One region of the Streptomyces sp. NPDC056738 genome, then DNA from elsewhere that is predicted to be linked to it. Evidence: predicted binding sites of a transcription regulator. Region 1 holds the regulator's gene; the other holds the start of a gene.
What was found. Region 1 encodes HrcA, which represses chaperone genes, less so after heat shock. Its sites were predicted from a motif close to TTNGCACTCNGNNNNNCNGAGTGCNAA; they were not measured.
Positions count from the first base shown of each region.

Region 2: the regulator HrcA is predicted to act here: its motif matches at 12,069-12,095, upstream of groL (chaperonin GroEL).

Region 1 is NZ_JBHTZF010000003.1:620,025-635,879, reverse strand. Features, by position in the region: gene ACFRIC_RS10410 (AMP-dependent synthetase/ligase) at 1-1,702, shown strand, start outside; gene ACFRIC_RS10405 (two-component system response regulator) at 1,849-2,433, opposite strand; gene ACFRIC_RS10400 (SpoIIE family protein phosphatase) at 2,743-5,019, shown strand; gene hemW (radical SAM family heme chaperone HemW) at 5,196-6,434, shown strand; gene ACFRIC_RS10390 (DUF3097 domain-containing protein) at 6,456-7,262, opposite strand; gene ACFRIC_RS10385 (MBL fold metallo-hydrolase) at 7,294-8,019, opposite strand; gene hrcA (heat-inducible transcriptional repressor HrcA) at 8,196-9,212, shown strand; gene dnaJ (molecular chaperone DnaJ) at 9,213-10,349, shown strand; gene ACFRIC_RS10370 (nitronate monooxygenase) at 10,459-11,553, shown strand; gene ACFRIC_RS10365 (16S rRNA (uracil(1498)-N(3))-methyltransferase) at 11,550-12,299, shown strand; gene ACFRIC_RS10360 (VOC family protein) at 12,351-12,743, shown strand; gene ACFRIC_RS10355 (hypothetical protein) at 12,890-13,447, shown strand; gene ACFRIC_RS10350 (S41 family peptidase) at 13,521-15,855, shown strand, end outside.
Region 2 is NZ_JBHTZF010000013.1:196,342-212,196, forward strand. Features, by position in the region: gene cdgB (diguanylate cyclase CdgB) at 1-410, shown strand, start outside; gene ACFRIC_RS31060 (carbohydrate-binding protein) at 528-1,487, shown strand; gene ACFRIC_RS31065 (peptidase inhibitor family I36 protein) at 1,549-1,905, opposite strand; gene ACFRIC_RS31070 (1-phosphofructokinase family hexose kinase) at 2,039-2,956, opposite strand; gene nagA (N-acetylglucosamine-6-phosphate deacetylase) at 3,101-4,285, opposite strand; gene ACFRIC_RS31080 (ROK family protein) at 4,293-5,288, opposite strand; gene ACFRIC_RS31085 (DUF3263 domain-containing protein) at 5,443-5,670, shown strand; gene otsB (trehalose-phosphatase) at 5,747-6,601, shown strand; gene ACFRIC_RS31095 (trehalose-6-phosphate synthase) at 6,816-8,276, opposite strand; gene ACFRIC_RS31100 (glucosyl-3-phosphoglycerate synthase) at 8,355-9,299, opposite strand; SAM riboswitch class I at 9,505-9,661, shown strand; gene thrC (threonine synthase) at 9,679-10,977, shown strand; gene ACFRIC_RS31110 (MoaD/ThiS family protein) at 10,974-11,249, shown strand; gene ACFRIC_RS31115 (cold-shock protein) at 11,691-11,894, shown strand; gene groL (chaperonin GroEL) at 12,257-13,879, shown strand; gene ACFRIC_RS31125 (NADH:flavin oxidoreductase) at 14,166-15,287, shown strand; gene ACFRIC_RS31130 (DUF397 domain-containing protein) at 15,356-15,547, opposite strand; gene ACFRIC_RS31135 (helix-turn-helix domain-containing protein) at 15,531-15,855, opposite strand, start outside.

The DNA.
Region 1 (15,855 bases):
GGTCTACGCCATCGCGGCCGGTCTCATCGAACTCGGCGTCCAGCCGGAGCAGCGCGTCGCGCTCGCCTCCTCGACCCGGGTCGAATGGATCCTGGCCGACCTCGGCATCCTGTGCGCGGGCGCGGCCACCACGACCGTGTATCCGCAGACCAACGCCGAGGAGTCGGCTTTCATCCTGTCCGACTCCGCGAGCCGGGTCCTCATCGCCGAGGACGCCGCCCAGCTCGCCAAGGCCCGGGAGAAGCGCGCGGAGCTCCCCGAGCTCACGCACGTCGTGGTCATCGACGCGGAGGGCGTGGAGAGCGAGGACTGGGTCCTGACGCTCGCCGAGCTGGAGGCGCGCGGCTCCGCCTACCTGGAGAAGCACCCCGAGCTGATCAAGGAGCGCGTCGGCGCGATCACCGCCGACCAGCTCGCGACCCTCATCTACACCTCCGGCACCACGGGCCGCCCCAAGGGCGTCCGCCTGCCGCAGGACAACTGGTCGTACATGGCGAAGGCCATCTCCGCGACCGGCCTGGTCAGCCAGGCCGACGTGCAGTACCTGTGGCTGCCGCTCGCGCACGTCTTCGGCAAGGTCCTGACCTCCGGCCAGATCGAGGTCGGACACGTGACCGCCGTCGACGGCCGCGTCGACAAGATCATCGAGAACCTGCCGATCGTGCAGCCGACGTACATGGCGGCCGTCCCGCGCATCTTCGAGAAGGTCTACAACGGGGTCGCGGCCAAGGCGCGGGCCGGCGGCGGCGCCAAGTACAAGATCTTCCAGTGGGCCGCCGAGGTCGCCCGCGAGTACGCGAAGGCGAGCCAGGACAACTTCCGCCGTACGGGTTCGGCCTCGGTGCCGTTCGCGCTCGGCGCCAAGCACAAGGTCGCCGACGCGCTCGTCTTCGCCAAGATCCGCGAGGCCTTCGGCGGCAACCTGCGGGCCTGCATCTCCGGCTCCGCCGCGCTCGCGCCGGAGATCGGCTACTTCTTCGCCGGCGCCGGCATCCACATCCTGGAGGGCTACGGACTCACCGAGTCCTCCGCCGCCTCCTTCGTGAACCCGGGCGAGGCCTACCGCACCGGCACGGTCGGCAAGCCGCTGCCCGGCACCGAGGTGCGCATCGCGGACGACGGCGAGATCCTGCTGCGCGGCCCCGGCATCATGGAGGGCTACCACGGGCTGCCCGAGAAGACCGCCGAGGTCCTGGAGGCCGACGGCTGGTTCCACACCGGCGACATCGGCGAGCTGTCCGCGGACGGCTATCTGCGGATCACCGACCGCAAGAAGGACCTCATCAAGACCTCGGGCGGCAAGTACATCGCGCCCGCCGAGGTCGAGGGCCAGTTCAAGGCCGTCTGCCCGTACGTCTCCAACATCCTCGTGCACGGCGCCGACCGGAACTTCTGCACCGCGCTCATCGCCCTCGACGAGCCGTCGATCCTCGACTGGGCCAAGGGCAACGGCCTGGAGGGCAAGTCGTACGCCGAGGTCGTCGCGGCGCCCGCCACCGTCGCTCTCGTCGAGGGCTACGTGAAGGAGCTCAACGCGGGCCTCCAGCGCTGGCAGACCATCAAGAAGTTCCGTCTGCTGCCCCGTGACCTGGACGTCGAGCACGGCGAGATCACCCCGAGCCTCAAGCTGAAGCGCCCGGTCGTCGAGAAGGCGTACAAGCACCTGATCGACGACATGTACGCGGGCAGCCGCGAGGCGTAGCCGGCCCCGGCGCCCCTCGGCGCTCCGGCATCCCCGGCACTCAGGCACCCCGGCTTCCGGTCCGTTCCGTACGGGCCGGAAGCCGGGGTGCTCGCGCTCTCCCGTCCGTCGCGTCCGGCCTGTCCGTCGCGTCCGGCCTGTCCGGCCTATCCGTCCCGTCTCCGCCGCATCCTGCCCAGCAGTTCGTCCATCCGCCGTATCTGGTCACGGAGTGCGGGCACGTCGGGGGCGCCGCCCGCCGCCAAGTCCGTGTCCATCCTCCCCAGGCGGGCGGCGAGTTCGTCGAACTGGTCCTGCTCCCGGGCGAGCAGGCACTCCAGTTGGCGGTTCTTGCGGTGCAGGTCGAGGAAGACGCTGACCTTGGCGCGCAGGACCCACGGGTCGAACGGCTTCGTCAGGTAGTCCGCGGCGCCCGTCGCGTAGCCGCGGAAGGCATAGCCCGCGTCGGTGTCGGTGCCCGTCAGGAAGATGATGGGCACGTCCTTGGTCCGGTCGAGCCGCTTGATGTTCGCGGCCGTCTCGAATCCGTCCATGCCCGGCATGTGGATGTCGAGCAGGACGACCGCGAACCGCTGCCGGGTCAGCGCCTCCACCGCCTCCTCGCCCGAACGCGCCCGTACCAGCGGCTCGTTGAGGGAACGCAGGACGGCCTCGAGGGCGACCAGGTTGTCCTCCATGTCGTCGACGAGGAGGATGCTCGCGCCCTCGTCGGTCGTCGTCTCGGCGCTCATGATGGCGGTGCCTCACTCGGTCCGTGGTCTTCTCGGTGCCTCGCGGGTCCGGCGGCCGGTCCATGCCCCGCGGCCGGTCCACGACCCGCCTCGGGCCCCCCGCCGAAGCCGCCCTTCCGCGCCGTCGTCGCGGCGAGCGGCGGACGCGGGTCGGATGCTCGATTCTGTCCGTCTTCGGGCACATCCATACCACTGTTCTCACTCATGACGGCCCACTTCGGTGACTCGGCGCTTATGAGCGCCGCCAGTCTGTCACCCTGGCCGCATCGTCCGAGGTGTCTTCGTCCGAACTGCCCAGGGAGCCGCACAGTGGGGGCCATTCCGACGCAACGGGAGTCCACGGCGTGCGCACCGGACGCGCTCGCGCACCACCCCACCGGCCGGGACGTCGTGTCGCGCACATCGTTGCCGGGCACTCCGCTCGCTCCCGCGGCCGCGCGCCGGTTCCTCCGTGACACGCTCCTGAGCTGGGCCGAACGGGCCCTGCCCGGCGCCGAGATCATCGACGACCGGCTCACGGAGGACGCGTCCGTCGTGGTCAGCGAGCTCGTCACCAACGCCGTCGTGCACGCGGGCACCGACGTCGAGCTGCTGTGCCGTCTCGAGTGTCCGGCCGACGGCCCGCCCGGCCCGCTGGTCGTCGAGGTCTCCGACCGGCATCCCTCGCGCGCCATACGGGAGGAGGACAGGGCCGAACCGCCCTACGGGACACCGGAGTACGGGCGGGGTCTGCGCCTCGTCTCCGCGCTCTCCGAGGCCTGGGGGATCACCTACCGTCCGGGCGTCAAGACGGTGTGGTCCAGGCTGCTGACCGACGGGGCCGCCGCGGCCCTGCCGGGGGCGGGCGCCTTCACGGAGGCCGACGACCCGCGCCGGCCGCTCCGCTTCGACGACGTGGGCGCTCTCCCGGGGCCGGGCGCCTTCACCGACGCCGACGGACTCCCCGACGGGCTTCCCGGTGAGCTCGTGGGACCGGGCGGATTCACGGACGCCGACGGGCTCGCGGGCGGGCTCGCACGTGCGCTCCCCGAGGCCTTCCCCGGACCGGGCGGGTTCGCCGGGGCCGACGGCCCCACCGGTGCGGCGGCCGGTTCGGAGCCGGCCGGGGCCGGGGCCACCGGGTACGCCGAGGTGCTGGTCCCGGAGTACGGGCCGGGTGCCGACGGGTTGATCCCGGAGTACGGAACCGGCGGCGACGGGCTGGTCCCGGGCTACGGACCGGGTGCCGGCGGTGAGCCGTATCGGGCCGTGTCCGCCCCCGGGGCGGACCGGAGCACCCCGCGGGGCCCCGACTGGCTCGACCGGGGCGCCCTCTCCTTCCTCGCCGAGGCCTCCGACCTGCTCGCGGGACAGCTCGACGAGGACCTGGTCGCCGCGCTGGCCGGACAGCTCCTCGTCCCGCGCCTCGCCGACTGGTGCGCCGTGTGGCTGGAGGACGAGGCCACCGACCGGGCGGGCGGGCTCGGACTGGCCCTCGGCCCCCGCCTCGCCCGGGTCTGGCACGGCCGCGAGAACCTGATCGAGGGCCTGCGCCAGGCTCTGGAGAAGGACCCGCCGCGGCTGCCCGACGCGGTGCGCTCGCGCGCCGTCCCGGTGCCGTGGCCCGGTGGGGCGCTGGGCGCCCGCGGGGCGGCACTCGCGTACCGGCTGATCGCGGGCGGGCGGCCGCTGGGCACGCTCGTCATCGGGCGGGCCGGACCGCCCGACTTCCCCGACGAGGTCACCGGGCTCGTCGAGGACCTCAGCCGCCGGATCGCCCTGGCCATCGGCGCGGCCCGTCAGTACGCGCGCCAGGCCACCATCAGCCGGGTCCTGCAGCGCGGGCTGCTGCCGGGCGCGGTCGCCGAGATCCCCGGGGTGCGCAGCGCCCTCGTCTACGAACCGCTCGACAAGGGCGGGCCGAGCGGTGACTTCTACGACGTGTTCCCGGCGGGCGACGGGCGCTGGTGCTTCGCTGTCGGCGACGTCCAGGGCAAGGGGCCCGAGGCCGCCGTCGTGATCGGCCTGGCCCGGCCCTGGCTGCGGCTCCTGGCCCGCGAGGGCTACGACGTCGCGGACGTCCTCGACCGTCTCAACCAGCTCCTCCTCGACGACGCTACGGAGGCGGCGGACGCGGCCGCCCGCGCGCTCGTGGCCGCGGGCGGACCCGGGCTCGGCACCGACCTCGGCCCGCAGACGCGCTTCCTGTCGATGCTCTACGGCGAGCTGGTCCCCTTCGAGGGCGGAGTGCGCTGCACCCTGGCCTCGGCGGGGCATCCGCTGCCGCTGCTGCTGGGTCCCGACGGCGGCGTACGGGAGGTGGCCCGGCCGCAGACCCTGCTCGGCGTCTTCGAGGACCCCGAGTACACCTCGGAGTCCTTCGAGCTGTACCCGGGGGACACGCTCCTGTGCGTCACCGACGGGGTGACGGAGCGGCGCGACGGGTCCCGTCAGTTCGACGACGAGGACGGCCTCGCGCACGCCCTCGCGGGCTGCGCCGGTCTGAACGCCGAGATGATCGCGGAACGGATCCGCGCGCTGGTCCACGCCTTCGGCCCCCGCCCGCCCGAGGACGACATGGCCCTGCTGGTGTTACAGGCCGAATGACGGGCTCCGCCCGTGAGGCAGGCCGCGTGACAGGCCTCCGCCCGTGACGCGGGCCGGGTGACGGCCTCCGCCCGTGACGCGGGCCGAGCGAGGGGGCTCCGCCCGTGACGCGGGCCGGGTGACAGGGCCCGCCGGGCCGGGCACGTCCACCCCGGGCGTGCTGGACAATGGAACGCATGCCTTCCGCACTTCCCGACGGTGAGCCCGTCCCCGACGACGGGGCGCTGCCCGCGCACGCCCTGGCCGGGGCCGCCGAGCGGCCCCTCGGGTTCTACCTCCACGTTCCGTACTGCGCGACCCGCTGCGGCTACTGCGACTTCAACACCTACACGGCGACCGAGCTGCGGGGCAGCGGCGGCGTGCTCGCCTCCCGCGACAACTACGCGGACACCCTGACCGACGAGATCCGGCTCGCCCGCAAGGTCCTCGGCGACGACCCCCGCCCGGTCCGCACCGTCTTCGTCGGAGGCGGTACGCCCACGCTGCTGGCCGCCGACGACCTCGTACGGATGCTGGGCGCGATCAGGGACGAGTTCGGCCTCGCGGACGACGCCGAGGTCACCACGGAGGCGAACCCCGAGTCGGTCGACCCGGAGTACCTCGCGACCCTGCGCGCCGGGGGCTTCAACCGGATCTCCTTCGGCATGCAGAGCGCCCGGCAGCACGTCCTGAAGGTGCTCGACCGCACCCACACCCCGGGCCGCCCCGAGGCCTGTGTCGCCGAGGCCCGCGCGGCCGGCTTCGCACATGTGAACCTGGATCTGATCTACGGCACGCCGGGGGAGTCGGACGACGACTGGCGGGCCTCGCTCGAGGCGGCCCTCGGCGCGGGACCCGACCACATCTCCGCGTACGCGCTGATCGTCGAGGAGGGCACGCAGCTCGCGCGCCGGATCCGCCGCGGCGAGGTCCCCATGACCGACGACGACGTGCACGCGGACCGCTATCTCATCGCCGACGAGGTGATGTCGGCGGCGGGCTTCGAGTGGTACGAGGTGTCGAACTGGGCCACCGCCGGCTCGTCGGGCAGCCGCTGTCTGCACAACGAGCTCTACTGGCGGGGAGCCGACTGGTGGGGCGCGGGTCCCGGCGCGCACAGCCACGTCGGCGGCGTTCGCTGGTGGAACGTGAAGCATCCGGGGGCGTACGCGGCGGCGCTGGCCGAGGGCCGCTCCCCGGGGGCCGGCCGTGAACTCCTCTCCGAGGAGGACCGCCGGGTCGAGCGGATCCTCCTGGAACTGCGGCTGCGCGAGGGCTGCCCGCTCTCCCTGCTCCGCCCCGACGGTCTCGCGGCCTCCCGCCGCGCCCTGTCCGAGGGACTCCTCGAAGCCGGCCCCTACGACGCCGGCCGGGCCGTCCTCACCCTGCGCGGCCGCCTCCTCGCGGACGCCGTGGTCCGGGATCTGGTGGACTGAGCAGGCGGCCGCGCCGACCTCTCACTCCGGGGCCGTGACGAAGTCGATCAGTTCCTCCACCCGGCCCAGCAGGGCCGGTTCGAGGTCCTTGTAGGAGCGGACCCGGGACAGGATGTGCTGCCAGGCCGCGCCGGTGTTCTCCGGCCAGCCCAGGGCCCGGCACACGCCCGTCTTCCAGTCCTGGCCGTGCGGGACCCGGGGCCAGGACGCGATGCCGACGGAGGACGGCTTCACGGCCTCCCACACGTCGATGTACGGGTGGCCGAGCACCAGGGCGTGCTCGCTCGTGACCGCCTCCGCGATCCGTGACTCCTTCGAACCCGGCACCAGGTGGTCCACGAGCACGCCGAGCCGGGCGTCCGGGCCCGGGGAGAACGCCTCGACCACCGCCGGGAGGTCGTCCACGCCCTCCAGGTACTCCACGACCACGCCCTCGACGCGCAGGTCGTCGCCCCAGACCCGCTCGACCAGCTCGGCGTCGTGCCGGCCCTCGACGTAGATGCGCCCGGCGCGCGCGACCCGGGCGCGGGCGCCGGGGACCGCCACCGAGCCGGAGGCCGTACGGCTGGGGCGCACCGGCGCGGAGGGCGCCGGGCGGACCAGCGTCACCACCTTGCCCTCCAGCAGGAAGCCGCGCGGTTCCAGCGGGAACACGCGGTGCTTGCCGAAGCGGTCCTCCAGGGTCACCGTGCCCGCCTCGCAGCGGATCACCGCGCCGCAGAAGCCGGTGCCGGGCTCCTCGACGACCAGACCCGGGTCCGCCGGGACCTCGGGCACGGGCTGGGGCTTCTTCCACGGCGGGGTCAGGTCCGGAGAGTACTGGCGCATTCGGATGACGATAGGAGAAGCCCGGCGGCGCTCACCGCGACACGCCGAAACGCTCGGCCAGGGCGTCCCGTTGGGACCGTACGAACGCGGCGTCCACGACCGCCCCGTGGCCGGGCACGTACAGCGCCTCCTCGCCGCCCAGGCCGAGCAGCCGGTCGAGCGCCGCGGGCCAGCGCGACGGCACGGCGTCGGGGCCCGCCTGCGGCTCGCCCGACTCCTCGACCAGGTCGCCGCAGAACACCACCACCGGGTCGCCCGGCACGACGGCCACCAGGTCGTGGGCGGTGTGGCCCTCGCCCGTCCGCACCAGCCGGACCCCGACGCCGCCGCCGAGATCCACGTCCCAGGTGCTCCCGACGAGGCGGTGGGGCCGTACGAGGGTGTCCGCCGCCTCCTCCGCCGCCCCCGGGTCGAGACCGTTGCGCACCGCGTCCGCGCACAGCTCCCCGCGGCCGTTCCGGTACACCTCGGACGAGCCGTCCGCGGCGAGGACCTGCGCGCCGGCGAACGCGGCCGCGCCGAAAACATGGTCGAAATGCGGGTGGGTGAGCGCGATATGGGTCACACGTCCGCCGGTCAGGACCCGCGCATCGGCGCGCAGGGCGGCGCCCTCCGCGAGGCTCGACCCGGCGTCGATCATGAGTGCCGCCCCCTCGCCGACGACGAGCCCGGCCGTGCAGTCCCAGTCCGGAAGCCGCCGTCGCCCCACCCGGGGCGCCACCCTTTCCCACCCGAGCTCTTCCCAAGTCAGCCTCATGCGGCGACGCTAACGGTGACCGGGTGCCGTGCACGACATCGCAGGCCCGCCCTTGCCCGGGGCGTGCCCGACCGCCGTACACTGGGCCGGGGAACGTTGGCACTCGCGTGCGCTGAGTGCCAGGCGAATGCCACGAAGGCCACGAAGACCACCGAGTCGACTTCTGGAGGTGCGCGATGCTCAGCGAACGCAGGCTCGAGGTGCTGCGCGCCATCGTCCAGGACTACGTGGGCACCGAGGAGCCGGTCGGTTCGAAGGCGCTCACCGAGCGGCACCGTCTCGGCGTCTCGCCGGCGACCGTCCGCAACGACATGGCGGTCCTGGAGGACGAGGGGTACATCGCGCAGCCGCACACCAGTGCCGGGCGCATCCCCACGGACAAGGGGTACCGCCTCTTCGTCGACAAGCTCGCCGGCGTCAAGCCGATGACCGCGCCCGAGCGCCGCGCCATCCAGAACTTCCTGGACGGAGCCGTCGACCTTGACGACGTCGTCGGCCGGACCGTGCGGCTGCTCGCGCAGCTCACCCGGCAGGTCGCCGTCGTGCAGTACCCCTCGCTGACCCGCTCGACCGTGCGCCATGTGGAGCTGCTCTCCATGGCCCCCGCGCGGGTGATGCTCGTGCTGATCACGGACACCGGCCGGGTCGAGCAGCGAATGATCAACTGCCCGGCGCCGTTCGGTGAGACGTCGCTGGCGGACCTGCGGGCCCGGCTCAACAGCCGGGTCGCGGGGCGCCCCTTCGCGGACGTCCCGCAGCTCGTCCAGGACCTCCCGGATGCCTTCGAGGCGGAGGACCGGGGTACGGTCTCGACGGTGCTCTCCACCCTGCTGGAGACATTGGTCGAGGAGACCGAGGAGCGCCTGATGATCGGCGGTACCGCCAATCTCACGCGATTCGGACATGACTTCCCTCTCACCATCCGGCCGGTGCTCGAAGCCCTCGAGGAGCAGGTCGTGCTCCTCAAGTTGCTTGGAGAGGCCGGGGATTCGAGCATGACCGTGCGAATCGGGCACGAGAACGCGTATGAGGGACTCAACTCCACGTCCGTGGTCTCCGTCGGCTACGGTTCGGGCGGCGAGGCAGTAGCCAAACTCGGCGTGGTCGGCCCGACCCGCATGGATTACCCGGGAACGATGGGAGCGGTACGAGCGGTGGCACGGTACGTCGGACAGATCCTGGCGGAGTCGTAAGTGGCCACGGACTACTACGCCGTACTCGGCGTGCGCCGCGACGCGTCCCAGGACGAGATCAAGAAGGCGTTCCGGAGGCTCGCTCGCGAGCTGCACCCGGACGTCAATCCCGATCCGAAGACGCAGGAGCGCTTCAAGGAGATCAACGCCGCCTACGAGGTGTTGTCGGACCCGCAGAAGAAGCAGGTCTACGACCTCGGCGGCGACCCGCTGTCCCAGCAGGGCGGCGGTGGCGCCGGCGGCTTCGGCCAGGGCGGCTTCGGGAACTTCTCGGACATCATGGACGCGTTCTTCGGCACGGCGTCGCAGCGCGGACCGCGCTCGCGCACCCGCCGGGGCCAGGACGCCATGATCCGTCTGGAGATCGAGCTCGACGAGGCGGCCTTCGGCACCACGAAGGACATCCAGGTCGACACGGCCGTCGTCTGCGGCACCTGCAACGGCGAGGGCGCGGCCCCCGGCACCGCGGCGCAGACCTGTGACATGTGCCGCGGCCGCGGCGAGGTGTCCCAGGTGACGCGGTCCTTCCTGGGTCAGGTCATGACCTCGCGGCCGTGTCCGCAGTGCCAGGGCTTCGGCACCGTCGTCCCGACCCCGTGCCACGAGTGCGCGGGCGACGGCCGGGTCCGCTCCCGCCGCACCCTCACGGTCAAGATCCCGGCCGGTGTGGACAACGGCACCCGCATCCAGCTCGCGGGCGAGGGCGAGGTCGGCCCCGGCGGCGGCCCCGCCGGCGACCTGTACGTCGAGATCCACGAACTGCCGCACTCGACCTTCCAGCGGCGCGGCGACGACCTGCACTGCACGGTCACCATCCCGATGACCGCGGCGGCCCTCGGCACCAAGGTGCCGCTGGAGACGCTCGACGGCATGGAGGAGGTCGACATCCGTCCGGGCACGCAGTCCGGTCAGTCGATCCCGCTGCACGGCCGGGGCGTCACCCACCTGCGCGGCGGCGGCCGAGGCGACCTCGTCGTGCACGTCGAGGTCATGACGCCGACCAAGCTCGACCCGGAGCAGGAGCGGGTGCTGCGCGAGCTGGCGCAGATGCGCGGCGAGGAACGGCCCACCGGTCAGTTCCAGCCCGGTCAGCAGGGGCTCTTCTCCCGGCTGAAGGACGCCTTCAACGGCCGCTGATCCAGGCGGGGCACGGGGCCAGGAGCGCCCCGTGCCCTCCACGTCGGAGGCCGTATCCGGCTGACCGACCGGATTCGGACTTGTCCGAGGGACGTGACAACATGCCGTCATGTCCTCCGCGCTGACCGATCTCTTCCCTCACCCGATCGTGCAGGCCCCCATGGCGGGCGGAGTCTCCGTCCCGCAGCTCGCGGCCGCCGTGTCCGAGGCCGGCGGGCTCGGCTTCCTCGCGGCGGGGTACAAGACCGCCGACGGCATGTACCAGGAGATCAAGCAACTGCGCGGGCTGACCGGCCGTCCCTTCGGCGTCAACCTGTTCCTCCCGCAGCCCGAGCACGCGGACGCCGCCGCGGTCGAGGTGTACGCGCACCAGCTCGCGGGCGAGGCCGCCTGGTACGAGACCGAGCTCGGGGACCCGGACAGCGGCCGCGACGACGGCTACGACGCCAAACTCGCCGTCCTCCTGGACAAGCCGGTGGCGGCGGTCTCCTTCCACTTCGGCGTCCCGAAGCCGGAGGTGCTCCAGTCGCTGCGGCGCGCGGGCACCCTCACCCTGGTCACCGCCACCACGGCCGAGGAAGCCCTCGCCGTGGAGCGGGCCGGCGCCGACGCGGTCGTCGTGCAGGGCATCGAGGCCGGCGGACACCAGGGCACCCACCGCGACAATCCGGAGACGGACGGCACCGGCGTCGGCCTGCTCACGCTGGTCGCACAGGTCCGCGAGAGGGTGGCGATCCCGGTCGTCGCGGCCGGCGGCCTCATGCGCGGCAGCCAGATCGCCGGCGTCCTCGCCGCGGGCGCGGACGCCGCCCAGCTCGGCACCGCCTTCCTCGCCACCCCCGAGTCCGGCGCGAGCGCCGTGCACAAGCAGGCGCTGACCGACCCCCTCTACGTACGGACGGAGCTCACGCGCGCCTTCTCCGGGCGCCCGGCGCGGGCCCTGGCCAACCGCTTCATGCGCGAGCACGGCCCGTACGCCCCCGCCGCCTACCCCGAGGTCCACCACCTCACCCTGCCGCTGCGCAAGGCGGCGGCCAAGGCGGGCGACGCGCAGGGCATGGCCCTGTGGGCGGGGCAGGGCCACCGCATGGCCCGCGACCTGCCCGCCGGGCAGCTCGTGGAGGTACTGAACGCAGAAATCGCGGCCGCCGAGACAGCGTTGTCGGCCGCCGCCGAGATCCCGGAAGAGGGTGCGCCCCGATGACGGCACCGGTGTTCCTGGTCGAGCACTTCGACACGGACGGCGAGGGACGCCATGTCCTCGACGGACCCGAGGGGCGGCACGCCGTCTCCGTGAAACGGCTCCACAGCGGTGAGGACGTCGTACTCACCGACGGGGCCGGGCGCCGGGCGGAGTGCGTGGTGCTGGGCACCGAGGGCAAGGACCGGCTGATCGTGCGGATGGGCGCGGTCACCGAGGAGGCGCCCGAGGAGCCGCGCATCACGGTCGTCCAGGCCCTGCCCAAGGGCGACCGGGGCGAGCTGGCCGTCGAGACCATGACCGAGACCGGCGTCGACGCGATCGTCCCCTGGGCCGCCTCCCGCTGCATCACGCAGTGGAAGGGCGAGCGGGGCCTCAAGGCGCTCGGCAAGTGGCGTGCCACCGCACGGGAGGCCGGCAAGCAGTCCCGCCGGGCACGCTTCCCGGAGGTCGCGGACGCGATGACGACCCGACAGGTTGCCGCACTTCTCGCCAAAGCCGATCTCGCCGCCGTGCTCCACGAGGACACCGCCCTGGGCACCGAGCCCTTCGCGACCGCCGCGCTGCCCGCCTCCGGTGAGATCGTCCTGGTGGTCGGCCCCGAGGGCGGGATCTCCGCGGACGAGGTCGCCCTGTTCACCGAGGCTGGCGCGAAGACCTTCCACCTGGGGCGCACGGTGCTGCGCACCTCGACGGCCGGGACCGTGGCGACCGCGCTGCTGCTGGCCCGCAGCGGACGCTGGTCCTGACCCACCCGCCGCCGGTACGACCCTCACCTCCGCGCATCGAATCGGGAGCCCATGGAACTCGCCCAGGTACGACTGCTCGTCTCCGACTTCGCCGGCTGCTACCGCTTCTACTCCGAAGTCCTCGGCCTCAAGCCCCAGTCGGGCGCGGCCGAGGGACCGTACGAGAAGTTCAGTCCGGTCACCGGGTCCGCGGGCATCGCCCTCCAGGACCGGTCCATGATGGCCGGGATACTGGGTGAACTCGGCGACGCGGTGACCGGACACCGGTCCCTGGTGGTGCTGCGGGTCGACGACCTCGACACCTACTGCGAGCAGGTCGTCTCGCGCGGCGCGACCCTCCTGCACGGCCCCGCGCCCATGACGGACCGCATGCGCGTCGCCCACCTCAAGGACCCCGAGGGCAACCTCGTGGAGCTCCAGGAGTGGCTGCTGATGCTCGGCTGACGGCCGGTCAGCAGCGCGCCCGGGGGCGTGGGAAGCGGGAACCCTACGGCCTCCCCGGCCCGCCGGGCAACACCTTCGGGTGGTTGTGCCCCCGATGGCCGCATGCGGTCTACCGCGCGCCGCCACGCGGTGGCACGCTGCCGTCCATGGGGGCTTCGAGGTATTCCGGACACCGGACGAGGCGCGGGCGGGTCGTGACGGCCGTCGGGCTGGGAGCGGCCGGAGTGTTCGCCGTGACCGGGTGCCAGCCCGTGGACGGACTCAGCACCGCGACCGTCGCCTACACCACCGACCAGACGGCCACCAGCGAGCTGAAGCACCGGCACGTGGACGTGAGGTGGCTCACCTGCACCGCTAGCCTCGGCAACGCGGCCAAGGCCTACACACCGGGGAAGTCGCCCTCGCCGAGCGAGAACACCGTGGCGAGCGTCGACTGCCAGGGCCAGACCGGCGACGGCCGGGCCATCACCGTCAAGGGCAAGGTCACCCGCGCCGTCAACGGCGCCTGCGTACGCGGCGATCTGCGCGCCACCGTCGGCGGAAAGCAGGTCTTCCACGTCAAGGGCCTCGGCGACTGCGGTGCCGGACCCACCCCGCCGGTCACCTACCACCCCGGGCAGCCCAACCCCACCGTCACCGTCACCGTGACGAGGACGATGTGGTGCAAGGGCGACCCCACCTGCTGGCCCTCGCAGGGCAAGTGACCTGCCGGACCGTACGCGGATCAAGTGATTCGAACCTCTACCCGGGCCACGCGCGGCTGCATAGGGTGACCGGGTGACCGCTTCCGCAGCCTCCGCGTACATCCGGTTTCCGCATCTGCACGGCGAGTTGGTCGTCTTCACGGCCGAGGACGACATCTGGGCCGCCCCGGTCGACGGCGGGGGCCGCGCCTGGCGGGTCAGCGCCGACAACGTCCCGGTCAGCCATCCACGCGTCTCCCCGGACGGCAGGACCGTCGCCTGGACGTCGACGCGCGACGGAGCCCCCGAGGTCCACGCGGCCTCCCTCGACGGCGGTCCCGCGAAACGGCTGACCTACTGGGGCAGCGTGAAGACCCAGGTGTGCGGCTGGACCCCCGACGGACAGGTCCTCGCCCTCAGCACCCAGGGCCAGGCCAGCCTGCGCCGCACATGGGCCCGGTCCGTCCCGCTCGACGGCGGCCCCGCCACGACCCTCCCGTACGGGCCCGTCGGCGACGTCGCCCACAGTGACCACGGTGTCGTCCTGCTCTCCGCGCCGATGGGACGCGAGGCCGCCTGGTGGAAGCGGTACCGGGGCGGCACGGCGGGCAAACTGTGGATCGACCGGGACGGCGACGGAGAGTTCGTCCGGCTGCACGAGGACATCGACGGCAACATCGAATACCCCCTCTGGGCCGGCGAGCGGATCGCGTTCCTCTCGGACCACGAGGGCGTCGGCGCCCTGTACTCCTCCCTCGCCGACGGATCCGGCCTGAGCCGCCACACCCCCCTCGACTCCTTCTACGCCCGCCACGCCGCCACCGACGGCACCCGCGTGGTGTACGCGTCCGGCGGCGAGCTGTGGCTCCTCGACGACCTAGACGGCGCCGAACCGCGCCGACTCGACATCCGGCTCGGCGGCCAGCGCGTCGACCAGCAGCCGCACCCCGTGAGCGCCTCGCGCTGGTTCTCCGCTGCCGCGCCCGACCACACCGGACGCGGCAGCGCGGTCTCGGTGCGCGGCGCCGTCCACTGGGTCACCCACCGCTCGGGACCGGCCCGCGCGCTCGCCGCCGAACCCGGCGTACGCGCCCGGCTGCCCCGCGCCTTCCGCGCCGAGGGCGAGGAGCACGTGGTGTGGGTGACCGACGCCGAGGGCGACGACGCCCTCGAATTCGCCCCCGCCACGGGAGTCGCCCCCGGCGCCACCCCGCGACGGCTCGCCGCCGGCGCGCTCGGCCGGGTCCTCGGCCTCGCCATGGCGCCCGACGGGAGCCGGGCCGCCGTCGCCTCGCACGACGGGCGCGTCCTGCTCGTCGAGCGCGAGAGCGGCGAGGTCCGCGAGGTCGACCGCAGCGAGGACGGCGAGGTCACCGGCCTCGTCTTCTCACCCGACTCCACCTGGCTCGCCTGGTCCCACCCCGGCCCCCGCCCGCTGCGCCAGCTCAAGCTCGCCAACACCACCGACCTGTCGGTCACCGAGGCGACCCCGCTGCGCTTCCGGGACTACGCGCCGGCGTTCACCCTCGACGGCCGACACCTCGCCTTCCTGTCGGCCCGCGCCTTCGACCCCGTCTACGACGAGCACGTCTTCGACCTGGCCTTCGTCGGCGGCTCCCGGCCGTATCTGATCACCCTGGCCGCGACGACCCCGTCGCCCTTCGGACCCCAGCGGCACGGCAGGCCCTTCGAGGCGCCCGACAAGGACGAGACGCCCGACAGCGAGGGCGCCCCCAGCACCCGCATCGACCTGGACGGACTCGCCGACCGGATCGTGCCGTTCCCCGTCGAGGCCGCCCGCTACTCCACGCTGCGCGCCGCCAAGGACGGACTGCTGTGGCTGCGCCACCCCGTGCGCGGTGTCCTCGGCGCCTCCCGCGCCACCCCGGACGACCCGGACCCCAAGACCGAGCTGGAACGGTACGACCTCGTCCAGCAGCGCATCGAGCATCTCGCCGCCGACGCCGACCACTTCACCGTCACCGGCGACGGCAAGCGGGTCCTGCTGTGGACCGACGGAAAGCTCAAGGTCGTCCCCAGCGACCGGCGCGCCTCGAACGACGACGAGAGCGACACGAACATCACCGTCGACCTCTCGCGGGTGCGCCAGTACGTCGACCCGGCCGCCGAGTGGCGCCAGATGTACGACGAGACCGGCCGCCTCATGCGGGACAACTTCTGGCGCCCGGACCTCGGCGGTGTCGACTGGGACGGCGTCCTCGACCGGTACCGGCCGGTCCTGGAACGGGTCGCCACCCACGACGACCTCGTCGACCTGCTGTGGGAGGTCCAGGGCGAACTCGGCACCTCGCACGCGTACGTCACCCCGCGCGGCGGCTGGAGCGGCGGAGACCGGGCGCAAGGACTCCTCGGCGCGGACATCTCCCGCCACGAGGACGGCAGTTGGCGCATCGACCGGATCCTCCCCT
Region 2 (15,855 bases), on a different contig from region 1:
CGGACGACGGCACCAAGGGGCTCGCGGTGCTGTTCTGCGACCTCGACGGCTTCAAGTCGATCAACGACAGGTTCGGGCACAACGCGGGTGACGAGGTTCTCATCGAGGTGGCCCGCCGCCTCACCCACGGGGTCCGGGACGGCGACACGGTGGCCCGGCTCGGCGGGGACGAGTTCGTCGTGCTCGCCGACGGTCTCGGCCGGGCGGACGCCCAGGACCTCGCCGTACGCCTGAGGAACGCGATCATCCCTCCCATCAGGGTCGATGGACGGGCCGTCCGCGTGGGCGCCAGCTTCGGCATCGGCTGGGCCCACTGTGGAATGACGGCGGACGAGGTGTTGAAATCCGCTGACGAGCGGATGTACGTCGAGAAACGTTCTCGTCCCAAACAACACAGGCGTGCGGGATAACACGCAGGTCAGTGCGTCGATGCGGTGAAGGACCCCCGTTTGGCCCAGCGAAACCGGGTAGGCTCGCCATTCATTCGTGTACCGAGTCAGAACCGCACCCGCTGAGGAGACCAAGGGATGACGCCCGGCAACAACGGCGCGAGCACGCCCGAGGAGGACGACCCGTTCGGCTATCTCTACGCCGACGGTCAGGCCAACGGAGCCACGCCGCCCTCCGGCGGCGGGGGCTACGGCTACCCGGGCTCGGTCAACCGGGTGCGGGCGGTCGGCGAGCGCAAGTACGGCCAGCAGACCGCTCAGGGCGGCTACGGACAGCAGGCCCCCACCGCCCCGTACGGCCAGGTGCCGCAGCAGGGCGGCTACGGACAGCCGAACGCGCACTACGGAGCCCCCGAGACCGTTCCCGGCGGCGCGCAGACCGCGCGGACGCCGATGCCCGGTCACGGTGACGGCGGCGGGCGCGGGAGCGGCCCGAACACCAAGGGTCTGCTCATCGGCGCGATCGCCGTGGTCGCCGCCGTGGTGATCGGCATCGCCATCGCCATGACGGGCGGCGGTGACGACGACAAGGGCAACCAGGCGGACACGACCCCGACGGCTTCCCAGAGCGCCGCTCCGACCCAACAGGAGACGAAGGGCGCGGACGAGCCCGAGGCTCTCCCCAAGATCGACGGCAAGGCGCTGAAGCTGGAGGGCGGCACCTCCCTCTCCTCGGACGTGAAGGGCGCGAAGGCCGACGGCGGGTTCTACGTGAACGGCTTCAACCAGGTCGGAGCCAAGGTGACCTGGACGTTCAGCGGCGTCAAGAAGGCCGAGGATCTTCGGCTGTACGCGCGATACAGCGTTCCCGGTGCCGATGCCAACGCGACGCTGACGGTGAACGGCAAGGCGAACACCCAGCCCCTCGGTCTGAAGAACTTCATCGGGTCTCCGAAGGGGGACTACGAGAAGGGCTGGCAGAGCACGTGGGCTCCGGTCTCGCTGAACAAGGGGACCAACGTCATCGAGATCAGCTGCGCCGAGGGCAATCAGTGCGACGCGCTCTTCGATCAGCTATGGCTGGAACAAGTGTCTTGAACGGGAACGGTCCGCCGGTGGACCGGCGGACCGTCATGAGCCCCTGGCGGGGTTCGCGGCACTAGCCCCCGTAGACCGCGATCCCCGTGACGGTGTTACCGGGGTTGTCCGAGAAGGTGTGCGGCCGCAGCGTGACCAGTCGGGTGCCGACGTCACAGCCGGTGCCGGGCGTTATGTGCCAGAACTCGATGCGGTAGGACGTCTGGTTCGACACGGACCGGGCCGTGGTGAACGGATAGCAGCCAGGCGTCACGGACATGACGGTCCTGGTACCGGTCCTGTTCTTCCCGGACCAGCCGCAGACCTTCCCCTGCGGGCAGGTGTTGGGGTCGGCGGCGGCAGCCGGTGTGGCAAGGGCGCCGCTCAGCATCGCGCCGGTCACGGCCAGCATCGTCAGGCTCTTCTTGAGCGCGTTCATATGGGTTCCCCTCGATCTTTCGCTACTGGTCGACATAGCGAACGGTGATGATCTGATCATCAGGGCTGCCGCGCGAGGGGAGGGCGTTTCTCGGCCAACCGTCAGACGGGTGCCGGCGAGGGGCGCAGGGACTTCAGGCCGCGGTCACCGAGACGCGTGCCAGCATCTTCTCGTAGGCCGCGCGGTCGAACTCGCCCGCCGCCGGGGATCGCACGGCGGCCGCCGACAGGGCGACCGCGCGGGTGAGGCGGTCCGGCCAGGGGAGTTGTTCCACCAGGCCGGAGAGCAGTCCGGCCACCGCGGAGTCGCCCGCGCCGGTCGGGTTGCCGTGTTCCCGGGCGGGCGGGACGGCGCGCCAGCAGCCCTCCGGGGCGACGGCCAGCAGGCCGTGCGGACCCAGCGAGGCGACGACCGCCCGGGCCCCGCGCCGCCTGGCGTCCTGGGTGGCGCGCGACGGTTCGTGGGAACCGGTGAGTTCCGCCAGTTCCTCGGCGTTCGGCTTGACGAGGTCCGGCCGCGCGGCGACCCCGCGCCGCAGCGGCTCCCCGCTGGTGTCCAGCAGTACCGGGACGGCCGACGCGCGCGCGGTGCGTACGAGTTGGGCGTAGGCGCCGACCGGGACGCCTGGGGGCAGGCTGCCGCACAGGGCCACCGCCGAGGCGGAGCGCAGCAGACGCTCGTACGTCTCCTGGAAGGCCGACCATTCGGCGGGGGTTATCGCCGGGCCCGGTTCGTTGAGCTGGGTGGTGTCACCGGTCGTCGTGTCGACCACGGCTATCGTGCGGCGCGTCGCTCCCTCCACCGGGACGAGCGCGTCCACCACCCCGGCCGACTCGGCCAGTTGGTCCCGCACGATGCGGCCGGTGGCACCGCCGGCGAACCCGGTGACCGTCACCTCGTGCCCGAGCGCGGCCAGCACGCGCCCCACGTTCAGGCCCTTGCCGCCGGGGCGTTCGGTCACCTCGCTCACCCGGTGCGAGCCGTGCGGGCGCAGGGACCGCACGCGATAGGTGATGTCGAGAGCGGTGTTCAGTGTGACCGTGAGGATCACCTGGGCCGACCTCCCCCGAAGAGTTCTGTGACGTGGGCGCCGTTCGGACGCCCGCCGGTGTTTCCGGAGGCTCGATCATGCCAAACACAACGGCGGTCGGCCCAGTCCCCCCGGGCCAACCGCCGTAAGCAACAAAGGTATGAATCACCCCAGTTGGGGATCGACCACCCATTCACCGCCGCGCATGACGCCCTTGAGCGCGAAGTCGGCGTCGAGGACCACGAGGTCCGCGTCCTTGCCCGGCTCCAGGGAGCCCACCCGGTCGTACCGGCCCAGCAGGCGGGCGGGGTTGACGGAGAGGGCTGTCACGACGTCCTCGACCGGCAGCCGGTCGACCGTGACGGCGCGCTGGAAGGCGCGGTCGAGGGTGAGGGTGGAGCCGGCGATCGAACCGCCCTCCACGAGGCGGGCGACGCCGTCCGCGACCTCGACCTCCAGCGGGCCGAGCATGTAGCGGCCGTCGCCGAAGCCGGCGGCGTCCATCGCGTCGGTGATGAACGCGACCCGGCCGGGACCCGCGTGATGGAACGCCAGCTCCAGCGAGGCGGGGTGCAGATGCGTGCCGTCGTTGATCAGCTCGACGGTGATCCGCTCGTCCTCCAGGAGGGCGGCGATGGGGCCCGGCGCGCGGTGCCCGAGCGCCGGCATCGCGTTGAACAGGTGGGTCGCCACGGTCGCGCCGGCGTCGATGGCCGCCTTCGTCTGCTCGTACGACGCGTCGGTGTGCCCGATCGCGGCGATCACCCCGTGCTCGGCGAGCAGCCGTACGGAGTCGAGGCCGCCCGGCAGTTCGGGGGCGAGCGTGACCATGCTGGCCCGGCCGCGCGCCGCGTCGATCAGCTTGCGGACCTCCGCCGGGTCCGGGTCGCGCAGCAGTTCCTCGGAGTGCGCGCCCTTGCGGCACGGCGAGATGAACGGGCCCTCGAAGTGGATGCCGGCGATGTCGCCCTGCTCGGCCAGTTCGGAGAGCATCCCGGCGCGTTCGGCGAGGCCGTGCATGTCGCCGGTGACGGTCGAGGCGACGACGGTCGTGGTGCCGTGCAGCCGGTGGGTGTGGATGCCCCGCAGGACGTCCTCGGCCGTTCCCGAGGTGAAGGACGCGCCGCCGCCGCCGTGGTTGTGGAGGTCGACGAAGCCGGGGACCACCCAGTGGCCGGACAGGTCGGTCACGGTCGCGTCCGCGGGCGCTGCCGCGTGGACTCCGCCGGGCCGCGTCTCGGAGGCACCCGCGGCGGCGATCCGCGAACCGTCGACGATCACGCGGCCGTCGTGCACGATCCCGGTGGGCAGCACCACCCGGGCGCCGGCGAGAACCTTGCTAGGAGCCATCGGGTGGTTACCTCCGGGGAGTCGTAGAAGTGGTGTTCAGGAGGTCCCGGGCGAGGAGCCCGGCACCGAGGCATCCGGCGGTGTCCCCGAGGGCGGCGGGGACGATGGACGGCAGTTTCTGGAAGGTGACACGGCGTTCGACCGCGGCCCGCAGGGGTGTGAACAAGGTTTCCCCCGCCTCCGCGAGCCCGCCACCGATGATCAGGGTGCGCGGGTCCAGGAGGGTGAGCGCGGTGACCAGGCCGTCGGCGAGCGCGTCGACGGCCTCCTGCCACACGGCCAGCGCCCTCGGGTCGCCCGACTCGACGGCCTTGGCGCAGTCCGCCGCGTCCGCGGTGGGGTCGCCCGACGCCTCGGCCCAGGCCTGGCTGACGGCCGCCGCGGAGGCGAACCGCTCCAGACAGCCGCGCTGCCCGCACGGGCACGGGGCCCCGCCGGGCCGTACGACGATGTGGCCGATCTCGCCCGCGAAGCCGTGCGCGCCTTCCTCGACGCCGCCGTTGATGCCGATGGCGCCCGCGATGCCGGTGCCCAGCGGGACGAACAGGAAGCGGTCCGCTCCCCGTCCGGCGCCGATCCGGCCCTCCGCGAGGCCGCCGGTGCGCACGTCGTGCCCGAGCGCGACGGGTACTCCGCCGAGCCGTTCGGCGAGCAGTCGGCGCAGCGGGACGTCGCGCCAGCCGAGGTTGGCGGCGTAGACCGCGATGCCATTCCGCGCGTCCACGATGCCGGGGACGGCGACGCCGGCGGCCAGCGCGCTCTCGCCGAAGTTCTCCTCGCCGTAGGCGCGCAGTTCGGCGGCGAAGTCGAGGATGTCCTCTACGACGGCGTCGGGCCCGCGCTCACGGCCGGTCGCCCGGCGGGCCTGGTGCAGCAGCGCGGGGTGCCCGGAGGCCTGCGGCCGCGGCGCGTCGGGGCGGTCCGGGGAGGGCTCGGCGTCCACCCCGACGAGGGCGGCCTTCATCCCGGTGCCGCCCACATCGAGGGCGATGACGTGTCTCACGGGGGACAGTGTCGCGCTTTACCCCTGGAAAGGTCTAGTCCACTCACGGGATGGAGACCTTGTATCCGCATTCCGAGACATGAGCGGGGCCCTGCCGGTCCCCTGGCGGGCCCGGGCCCGTCGTCTGTCGGTGCCGGGGACTACCGTGCTGTCCATGGAAGAGCTGCCCGCGCGCGAACGGAGCATCCTCGCCCTGGAGCGCCGCGGCTTCCCCGGCCCCGGCGCCAAGGAGCGCGCCATACGCGAACAACTGGGCCTGGCCCCGGTCCGCTACTACCAGCTCCTGAACGCGCTGCTGAACGATCCGCGAGCCCTCGCGCACGACCCTGTCACGGTGAACAGGCTCCGCCGTGTCCGCGAGTCCCGCCGCGACGAACGCTGAGCACGGGCAGGATCCGGCCCCTCCGGCGTCCGAGGAGCGGGGGGTGCGTCCGGCGTCGCCCGGATAGGGTCGCCCCATGGGCAGCCACCCCGAATCCAAGGACTCCTTGCCGACTCCGGTGACCCCCGCCGGGCGCGACGCTCTGGAAGCGATCCTCACGCGTCCCGCCCGGACGGTCGTCGCACTCGACTTCGACGGAACACTCGCCCCCATCGTCCCCGACCCCGACCGGGCCCGCGCCCACCCCGACGCGGTCCCGGCGCTCGCCGCCCTCGCCCCCAAGGTCGCCTCCGTCGCCGTCGTCACCGGCCGCCCGGCCGGTGTCGCCGTGCGCCACGGAGGCTTCGCCGGCGTGCCGGGGCTGGAGCACCTGGTCGTCCTCGGTCACTACGGCGCCGAGCGCTGGGACGCGGTCAGCGGCACGGTCACCGCGCCCGCTCCGCACCCGGGCGTCGCGGCCGTCCGGGCCGAACTGCCGGGGTTCCTCGACGCGATCGGTGCCTGGCAGGGCACCTGGATCGAGGAGAAGGGCCGCGCGGTCGCCGTGCACACGCGCCGGGCCGCCGATCCGCAGGCCGCGTTCGAGGCGTTGCGGGAGCCGCTGGGCGAGCTCGCCGCGCGGCACGGGCTGATCGTCGAACCGGGGCGCATGGTCCTGGAGCTGCGTCCGCCCGGCATGGACAAGGGGGTCGCCCTGCTGGAGTACGTCCGTGAGGTCGGTGCCGAGGCCGTTCTGTACGCCGGGGACGATCTGGGGGACCTGCCTGCGTTCGGCGCCGTCGACAAGCTGCGCTCCGACGGGGTTCCCGGGCTGCTGGTGTGCAGCGGCAGCTCCGAGGTCGCCGAGCTGGCCGAACGCGCCGACCTGGTGGTCGACGGGCCCGCCGGGGTCGTCCGGATCCTCGCCGCCCTGGCGGCCGCGCTCGACTGACGCGGCCGGCGACCCCCGCGCGGGGCGGGCGGGCCACAAGCCGGTTCTCGCCCCCTCCGCCCCTACCCTTCCCGTACCTGGGGCTCCGCCCCAGACCCCGCTCCTCAATCGCCGGAGGGGCTGAACTTTCGCCGGCCGGGGCTGGAACCGTCTGGACCCTGGACCCGCAGCCGGGATCCGGCGGACAGGAACCCCGACCGCCGCCCGCCCCTCCTCAGCTCTCCAGCGCGTGGAGTTGGTCCAGGAACCACTGGGCCGGGGGAAGGGCGGTGGCCGCGGCGGTCAGGCGTTTGGTGCGTTCGGCGCGTTCGCCCGGCTGCATGGTGAGCGCCTCGTACAGCGCCCGCGCCGTCCCGGTGATGTCGTACGGGTTCACGGAGATCGCGTCCTCGCCCAGTTCCTCGTACGCCCCGGCCTCCCGGGACAGGACCAGCGCACAGCCCTCGTCGGAGACGACCGGGATCTCCTTGGCGACGAGGTTCATGCCGTCCCTGATGGGGTTGACGAGGGCGACGTCGGCGAGCCGGTAGGCGGCGAGCGAGCGCGCGAAGTCGTCCTTCACGTGCAGCACCACCGGGGTCCAGCCGGGCGTTCCGTAGTGCGCGTTGATCTCGTCGGCGAGCCGCTGCACCTCGGCCGTGTAGTCCCGGTAGACGGCGAGGTCCTGCCGCGACGGGTAGGCGAACGCCACGTGGACGACCCGCTCGCGCCACTCCGGGTGGTCGTCGAGGAGCTGCCGGTACGCCAGCAGCCCCCGCACGATGTTCTTGGACAGCTCGGTCCGGTCGACGCGCACGATCGTCCTGCGGTCCGCGCCGATCTCCTCGCGCAGCGCGGCCATCCGTTCCCCGACGTCCGCGCGGTGCGAACGCTCGCGAAGGAACTCGGCGTCCGCGCCGAGGCCGTGCACGCCGACCCGGGTCTCGCGCACCGGCGGCCGGGCGCCGTCCAGGTGCTCGATCGTGCGGGGGGTGCCGCCCGAGGGCGAGCCGGCGCGGTAGCGGCCGGGTTCGGTCGCCTCCGCGCAGCGCGTGAACGCGGTGGCCCACCGCCAGGTCAGGAAGGCGACCCGGTCCGCGCCGAGCATGCCCGCCATCAGCTCCGCGCGGATGTCGTCGGGGAGCATCCGGAAGTAGTCCTCGGGCGCCCACGGGGTGTGGGAGAAGTGACCGATACGCAGGTCGGGGCGCAGTTCGCGGAGCATCCCGGGCACCAGGCACAGGTGGTAGTCCTGGACCAGCACGGCCGCGCCCTCGGCCGCCTCCTCGGCCAGCGCCTCGGCGAAGGCGCGGTTGTAGGCCCGGTACGACTCCCACTGGCGCCGGAACTCCGCGTCGAAGACCGGCTCCAGCGGGGTCTGGTAGAGCAGGTGGTGCACGAACCACAGCACGGAGTTGGCGACGCCGTTGTAGGCGTCGGCGTGCGTGTCGGCGTCGATGGCCAGCATCCGTACGCCGTCCTCGTGGACTCCGCGCCGCACGGCCTCCCGGTCGCCGTCCCCGAGGGCGGAGCAGACCCAGAGGGCGCCCGCGTCCGGCCCGATCGCCGAGAGTCCGGAGACGAGGCCGCCGCCGCCACGTCTGGCGTGCAGCGAGTCGTCCTCCCGTACCTCGTAGGTGACCGGGCCGCGGTTGGAGGCGACCAGAATCCTGTGGGCACCGTGCGTTGAAGCCATGCCTCGAAACCTAGCCCCGTCTCGAAACGCTCAAACGCGCCCTTCGGCCGTATGCGATCGGCGGCCGTCGGCGCCGGACTACGCGGCTCTGCGCGTCTGGTACTCGGAGATTTCGCTCATCGGCGGCCTTTCCTCCGTGTCCACGGAGTACGTGCGCGGCCGGAAACCGTCGCGGTCGCGCTCGAACTGGGTGAGGGAGGGACGGATCAGGTGTCCGCGCGCCAGCCGGAGCTGCGCGGCGCGGTAGATCGCGGCGGCCATGCGGCCGAGCGCCTGCCCGTCCTGGTGGCGGTGCTTGCGCACTCCGACGTCGACCTGGGCGAGGGCGTCCAGGCCCACCAGGTGCAGGGCGTCGACGAGCATGCCCAGCTCGACGCCGTAGCCGACGGGGAAGGGGAGCTGTTCGAGCAGCGAGCGGCGGGCCGCGTACTCGCCGCCGAGCGGCTGGACGAAGCCCGCGAGCTGCGGCCAGTGCATGTTCAGGAGCGGGCGGGCCATCAGCTCGGTGACCCGGCCGCCCTGCCCGCCGCCGCCGGCCATCGGGCGGTCGTACATGGCCTTGACCAGGTCGACGCCGGGTTCGGTGAGCAGCGGGCCCACGATCCCGGAGACGAAGTCGGACGAGAACTCCTTGAGGTCCGCGTCGACGAAGCAGACGATGTCCCCGCTCGTCACGAGCAGCGACCGCCACAGCACCTCGCCCTTGCCGGGCACGGCCGGGATCCGCGGGAGGATGTCGTCGCGGTGCACGACGCGCGCGCCCGCGGCGGCGGCGACCGCGGCGGTGCGGTCGCTCGAACCGGAGTCGACGACGACGATCTCGTCGACGAGGGGCACCTGCTGCATCAGATCGTGGCGGATGATCGCGACGATCTCGCCGACCGTCTCCTCCTCGTTGAGCGCGGGCAGCACGACACTCACCGTCGATCCGGTGACACGCTTGGCTGCCATGATCCTGTGGAGCGGGCGGTCGGTCGCGGACCAGGAGCGTGTGCTCAGCCAGCTTTCGACTTCTCTCAGCACCGTCTGCGGCTCCTCACTGTCTGATCACACGCTCTCATCGGCGTGCCCGCTGCGGCCAGCGGCAGATCGATTGCCGTCGTCTCGCGGTTCGGACGACTATCTCAACTGTCCTGGCCTTCGGTTACAGTCTTGAACAACGCGCATGACCATCGCATGTCCTGGATCGTCGGCGCGTATCGTGTTCAACAGTTCAACAATCAAATACCGCTCATCCAGAGGGGCAGAGGGATACGGCCCGATGAAGCCCCGGCAACCCTCCAGCCGGTCTCGTACCGATCGATGTCGATCGCGTCGCGAGGCTCCCGGCTAGGGAAGGTGCCAAATCCGTCTCACGGCGAAGTGCGCCGTGAGGAAGATGAGGAGAAAGGGCCTCGCCTCCATGGCTGCGCAGACAGTTGCAAGCACCACGAACTCCGCCGACGCGGTAGACCTCGGCCCGGCCGCGGCGCTTTCCTGCCGCGAGTGCGGACACCGCGTCCTGCTCGGCCCGGTCTTCGCCTGCGAGGAGTGTTTCGGCCCGCTGGAGATCGCCTACGACTTCTCGGCCTACGACACCGAAGAGCTCCGCAAGCGCATCGAAGCGGGACCCGCGAACATCTGGCGCTACGCGCCGCTCCTGCCCGTCCCCGCGGACGTGGCGGACAAGCCGAACATCAACCCCGGCTGGACCAAGCTCGTCCAGGCCGACAACCTGGCCCGCGAGCTCGGCGTCGACGCCGGGAAGCTCTTCGTCAAGGACGACTCCGGCAACCCGACGCACTCCTTCAAGGACCGCGTCGTCGCCCAGGCCATCGAAGCGGCCCGCGTCTTCGGCTTCACCACCCTCTCCTGCTCCTCCACCGGCAACCTCGCCGGGGCGGTGGGCGCCGCGGCGGCCCGCGCCGGCTTCCGTTCCTGCGTGTTCATCCCGCACGACCTGGAGCAGGGCAAGGTCGTCATGGCCGCGGTCTACGGCGGCGAGCTCGTCGGCATCCAGGGCAACTACGACGACGTGAACCGTTTCTGCTCCGAGCTGATCGGCGACCCGGCCGGCGAGGGCTGGGGCTTCGTCAACGTCAACCTGCGGCCCTACTACGCCGAGGGCTCCAAGACCCTGGCGTACGAGATCTGCGAGCAGCTCGGCTGGAAGCTCCCCGACCAGCTCGTCGTGCCCATCGCCTCCGGCTCCCAGCTCACGAAGATCGACAAGGGGCTCCAGGAGCTGATCAAGCTCGGACTCGTCGAGGACAAGCCGTACAAGATCTTCGGCGCCCAGGCCGAGGGCTGCTCCCCGGTGTCCGTGGCCTACAAGGCCGGTCACGACGTCGTACGGCCGCAGAAGCCGGACACCATCGCCAAGTCGCTCGCCATCGGCAACCCGGCGGACGGCCCGTACGTGCTCGACATCGCCCGGCGCACCGGCGGCGCGGTGGAGGACGTGAACGACGAGCAGATCGTCGACGCGATCAAGCTGCTCGCGCGCACCGAGGGCATCTTCGCGGAGACGGCCGGCGGTGTGACCGTCGGTGTCACCCGCAAGCTCATCGAGAACGGTCTCCTCGACCCGGCCCTCACCACGGTCGTGCTGAACACCGGCGACGGCCTCAAGACCCTGGACGCGGTGGCCTCCGACACCGGGCTGACCGCGACCATCCGCCCGAACCTCGACTCCTTCCGAGAGGCTGGCCTCGCATCATGAGCGTCAACGTCCGCATCCCCACCATCCTGCGCACCTACACCGGTGGTGCCGCCGAGGTGACGGCCGAGGGCGCGACCCTCGCCGAGGTCATCAGCGACCTGGAGAAGAACCACACGGGCATCGCCGCGCGCGTCCTGGACGACCAGGGCAAGCTGCGTCGCTTCGTGAACGTGTACGTCAACGACGACGACGTGCGCTTCGAGCAGGGACTGGAGACGGCGACTCCGGACGGTGTCGGCGTTTCGATCATTCCGGCCGTCGCCGGAGGCTGATCGTTACCCTCGGTAATGCCGAACACAGCGCGTTCACATAATTGCCCCCTCCGTGAGACAAACGGAGGGGGCAATTCTGTTGGGTTGAACGCGCTAGAGTTGGGGAAGTCGCTCCGATTTGGATGTTGGTTTCATGCCGGACGCATATGAGTGACCGTTCTTCGGGCGACAAGAAGTAGCCAAAGTGACTCACCTTTTTGGGCATTTTATGGCATTTGCGGGGCCCGACTTGCCCTGAATCCTTGCGCATTCTCCACATATCATTGATCGGCCATGCCCAGAATTCTCGTCCGATTGACCTGTTGCAGAGGGCAGTTGGACAGATACATTCAGCCGCGGTCGACGCGTTCCGGCGCACACCCCCAACCGTTGGGGGGTGAGGTCTGACCCGGATCCGCGAAGTGTGGATCTGTGCAAGGGCCAGTAATAGGGGAGTTAGGCATGGCTCAGGGCACCGTCAAGTGGTTCAACGCGGAGAAGGGGTACGGCTTCATCGCGGTCGACGGTGGTGCGGACGTCTTCGTGCACTACAGCGCGATTCAGATGGACGGCTACCGCACCCTTGAAGAGGGTCAGCGAGTGGAGTTCGAGATCTCGCAGGGCCAGAAGGGTCCGCAGGCGGACATGGTCAAACTCGCCGTCTGATCGGGCGCGAACGACCACCGACTCAACTCACGCACGAGGGGCCCGCATCCCACCAGGGATGCGGGCCCCTCGTGCGTGTCCAGGGGGCTTCCAGGGGGCTCGCTTCGCGAGCGCACCTTGCTCCCGCCCGTCGCCCGACCGCCACCCCTCGACGAGCTCGCTTCGCGAGCGCACCTTGCACTCGACGGGGTCGAGTGCTAATCATTGGCGTTAGCACTCTCCGAGTGAGAGTGACAGAACTTGGATCGGGCCGGCGAGGCTCGCGGGCCTGTGGGGCAAGGAACCACAGGGCTCGGGGGCCGTCCGTCGCGGGCGCGGGCGCGATCCGGAGCAATCCACCCCGTCCGGGAGGACCACTTCACATGGCCAAGATCATCGCGTTCGACGAGGAGGCACGGCGCGGTCTCGAGCGCGGGATGAACCAGCTCGCCGACGCCGTCAAGGTCACCCTCGGCCCCAAGGGCCGTAACGTCGTCCTCGAGAAGAAGTGGGGCGCGCCCACGATCACCAACGATGGTGTTTCCATCGCCAAGGAGATCGAGCTCGAGGACCCGTACGAGAAGATCGGCGCCGAGCTGGTCAAGGAAGTCGCCAAGAAGACGGACGACGTCGCCGGTGACGGTACGACCACCGCGACCGTCCTCGCCCAGGCGCTCGTCCGCGAGGGCCTGCGCAACGTCGCCGCCGGCGCCAACCCGATGGCCCTCAAGCGCGGTATCGAGAAGGCCGTCGAGGCCGTCTCCGGTGCCCTGCTCGAGCAGGCCAAGGATGTCGAGACCAAGGAGCAGATCGCTTCCACGGCCTCCATCTCCGCCGCCGACACCCAGATCGGCGAGCTCATCGCCGAGGCGATGGACAAGGTCGGCAAGGAAGGCGTCATCACCGTCGAGGAGTCCCAGACCTTCGGTCTGGAGCTGGAGCTCACCGAGGGTATGCGCTTCGACAAGGGCTACATCTCGGCGTACTTCGCCACCGACATGGAGCGTATGGAGGCCGTCCTCGACGACCCGTACATCCTGATCGCGAACTCCAAGATCGCGAACGTGAAGGACCTGCTCCCGCTCCTGGAGAAGGTCATGCAGTCGGGCAAGCCGCTGCTGATCATCGCCGAGGACGTCGAGGGCGAGGCCCTGTCGACCCTGGTCGTGAACAAGATCCGTGGCACCTTCAAGTCCGTCGCCGTCAAGGCCCCGGGCTTCGGTGACCGCCGCAAGGCCATGCTCGGCGACATCGCCATCCTCACGGGCGGCGAGGTCATCTCCGAGGAGGTCGGCCTCAAGCTGGAGAACGCGGGTCTGGACCTGCTGGGCCGCGCCCGCAAGGTCGTCATCACCAAGGACGAGACCACGATCGTCGACGGCTCCGGCTCCGCCGACCAGGTCGCCGGCCGTGTGAACCAGATCCGTGCCGAGATCGAGAACTCGGACTCGGACTACGACCGCGAGAAGCTCCAGGAGCGTCTGGCGAAGCTGGCCGGCGGCGTGGCCGTCATCAAGGCCGGTGCCGCCACCGAGGTCGAGCTCAAGGAGCGCAAGCACCGCATCGAGGACGCCGTTCGCAACGCGAAGGCGGCCGTCGAGGAGGGCATCGTCGCCGGTGGTGGCGTGGCCCTGCTCCAGGCTTCCTCGGTCTTCGAGAAGCTCGAGCTCTCGGGTGACGAGGCGACCGGCGCCAACGCCGTGCGTCTGGCCCTGGAGGCCCCGCTCAAGCAGATCGCCGTCAACGGTGGTCTCGAGGGTGGCGTCATCGTCGAGAAGGTGCGCAACCTTCCCGTCGGCCACGGCCTGAACGCCGCGACCGGTGAGTACGTCGACATGATCGCCGAAGGCATCATCGACCCGGCGAAGGTGACGCGTTCCGCTCTGCAGAACGCCGCCTCCATCGCCGCGCTGTTCCTGACCACCGAGGCCGTCATCGCCGACAAGCCGGAGAAGGCCGCGGCCCCGGCCGGCGGCGGCATGCCGGGCGGTGACATGGACTTCTGATCGACCCCGGTCGATCAACCGTCCTGACGTTCCGAGGGCGGCACCTTCCCGCAAGGGAGGGTGCCGCCCTCGGGCGTTTCCCGGCCCGCCGCCGGACGTCTCCTCGGGCGGGCCGCCCCGGTACGTGGCCCGGATCACAGGGACGAGTCCCGGGGCGGCGGAATGCCTCGCCCGGTGCGGAGGTTGACGCTGAAGAGCAGTTGATGCATGTGCACATACCGCACGGAATCTCCTGTTTCGCAGACCGCTCGACGTCATACCGACCACCTCTCCGAGGAGCCCCCACGTGACCGCTGACGCCGCGTCCCGCGCAGCCGAGATCCTGTCCCGTCCCGTCTCCATCAACGGCCTGAGCGTTCCGAACCGGATCGCCATGGCCCCGATGACCCGGATGTTCTCGCCGGGCGGCGTACCGGGAGAGGACGTGGTCGGCTACTACTCCCGCCGTGCCGCCGCGGGCGTCGGCCTGATCGTCACCGAGGGCACCTACGTCGGCCACGAGTCGGCCGGACAGAGCGACGCGGTGCCGCGCTTCCACGGCGAGGACCAGCTCGCCGGATGGACGAAGGTCGCCGACGCCGTGCACGCGGCGGGCGGCACGATCGTCCCGCAGCTCTGGCACATCGGCATGGTCCGCAAGGCCGGCGAGCCGCCCTTCGTGGACGCCCCGCCCGTCGGCCCCTCCGGCCTCTACAAGGAGGGCGCGCAGGTCACCGGCAAGAGCATGACCCAGCAGGACCTGGACGACGTCATCGAGGCGTTCGCCAAGGCCGCCGCCGACGCCGAGCGCATCGGCTTCGACGGGGTCGAACTGCACGGCGCCCACGGCTACCTGCTCGACCAGTTCCACTGGGCGGGCACCAACCGCCGCGAGGACGCGTACGGCGGCGACCCGGTGGCCCGTACGAAGTTCTCGGCGGAGATCGTCGCCGCGGTGCGCGCGGCCGTCTCGCCCGAGTTCCCCGTCATCTTCCGCTACTCGCAGTGGAAGCAGCAGGCGTACGACGCCCGCCTCGCGGAGACCCCGGAGGAGCTGGAGGCGATCCTCGCCCCGCTCGCCGCGGCCGGAGTGGACTCCTTCCACGCCTCCACCCGCCGCTACTGGGTGCCCGAGTTCGACGGTTCCGACCTCAACCTCGCCGGCTGGACGAAGAAGCTGACGGGCAAGCCCACCATCACCGTCGGCTCGGTGGGCCTGGACGGCGACTTCATCAAGGCCTTCGTGGGCGAGGGATCGCCGGTCAAGGGCATCGACGACCTCCTCGACCGCATGGAGCGCGACGAGTTCGACCTCGTCGCCATCGGCCGCGCGCTGCTCCAGGACCCGGAGTGGGCGGCGAAGGTCCTGGCCGGCCGCTTCGACGAGCTCGCGCCGTACGACGCGGCGGCGCTGGGCTCGCTGAGCTGACAGCTTCCCGGAAACGGGGGGAACGGGGGAGGGACGGCGCCCGCTGTACGCGGGTGCCGTCCCTTTTTTCAGAGGTGCGCGACGAAGGCACCCCAGGCTCGGGCGCCGAAGGCGATCACCGGGCCGGGGTTCTTGGAGTCCCGTACGGGGACGAGGTGTTCGCCGAAGGTGACTTCCAGGCAGTCGCCGCCGCTTGCTCCGCTGTAGCTGGACTTGTGCCAAGTGGCCTTGTTCAGGGCGTACTCAGGGCTGTCGCTCATGCGCGTAATCCTCTGCCACCGAGTGGACCAGAGCCAGTGATTCGTGCGGTGAGAGTGCGCTGGCCGCAAGGAGGTGGAAGGTCAGGTCGTGGTGGGCGACCGTGGCCGGGTCGTCCTCCAGTCGGCCTGTCCCCAGACCCTGCAGGTAGGCGAGAGGCGCAGCGCCGTCGAAGGTCATCAGCTTGAGGGAGCCCTCCATGGCCATGTGGGCTCCTGCTGAGAAGGGCAGCACTTGCACGATGATCCTGCGCTGTTCGGCCAGGGTAGCAATGTGGCGTAAGGCCTCGGCCATGACCGGCCACGCCCCG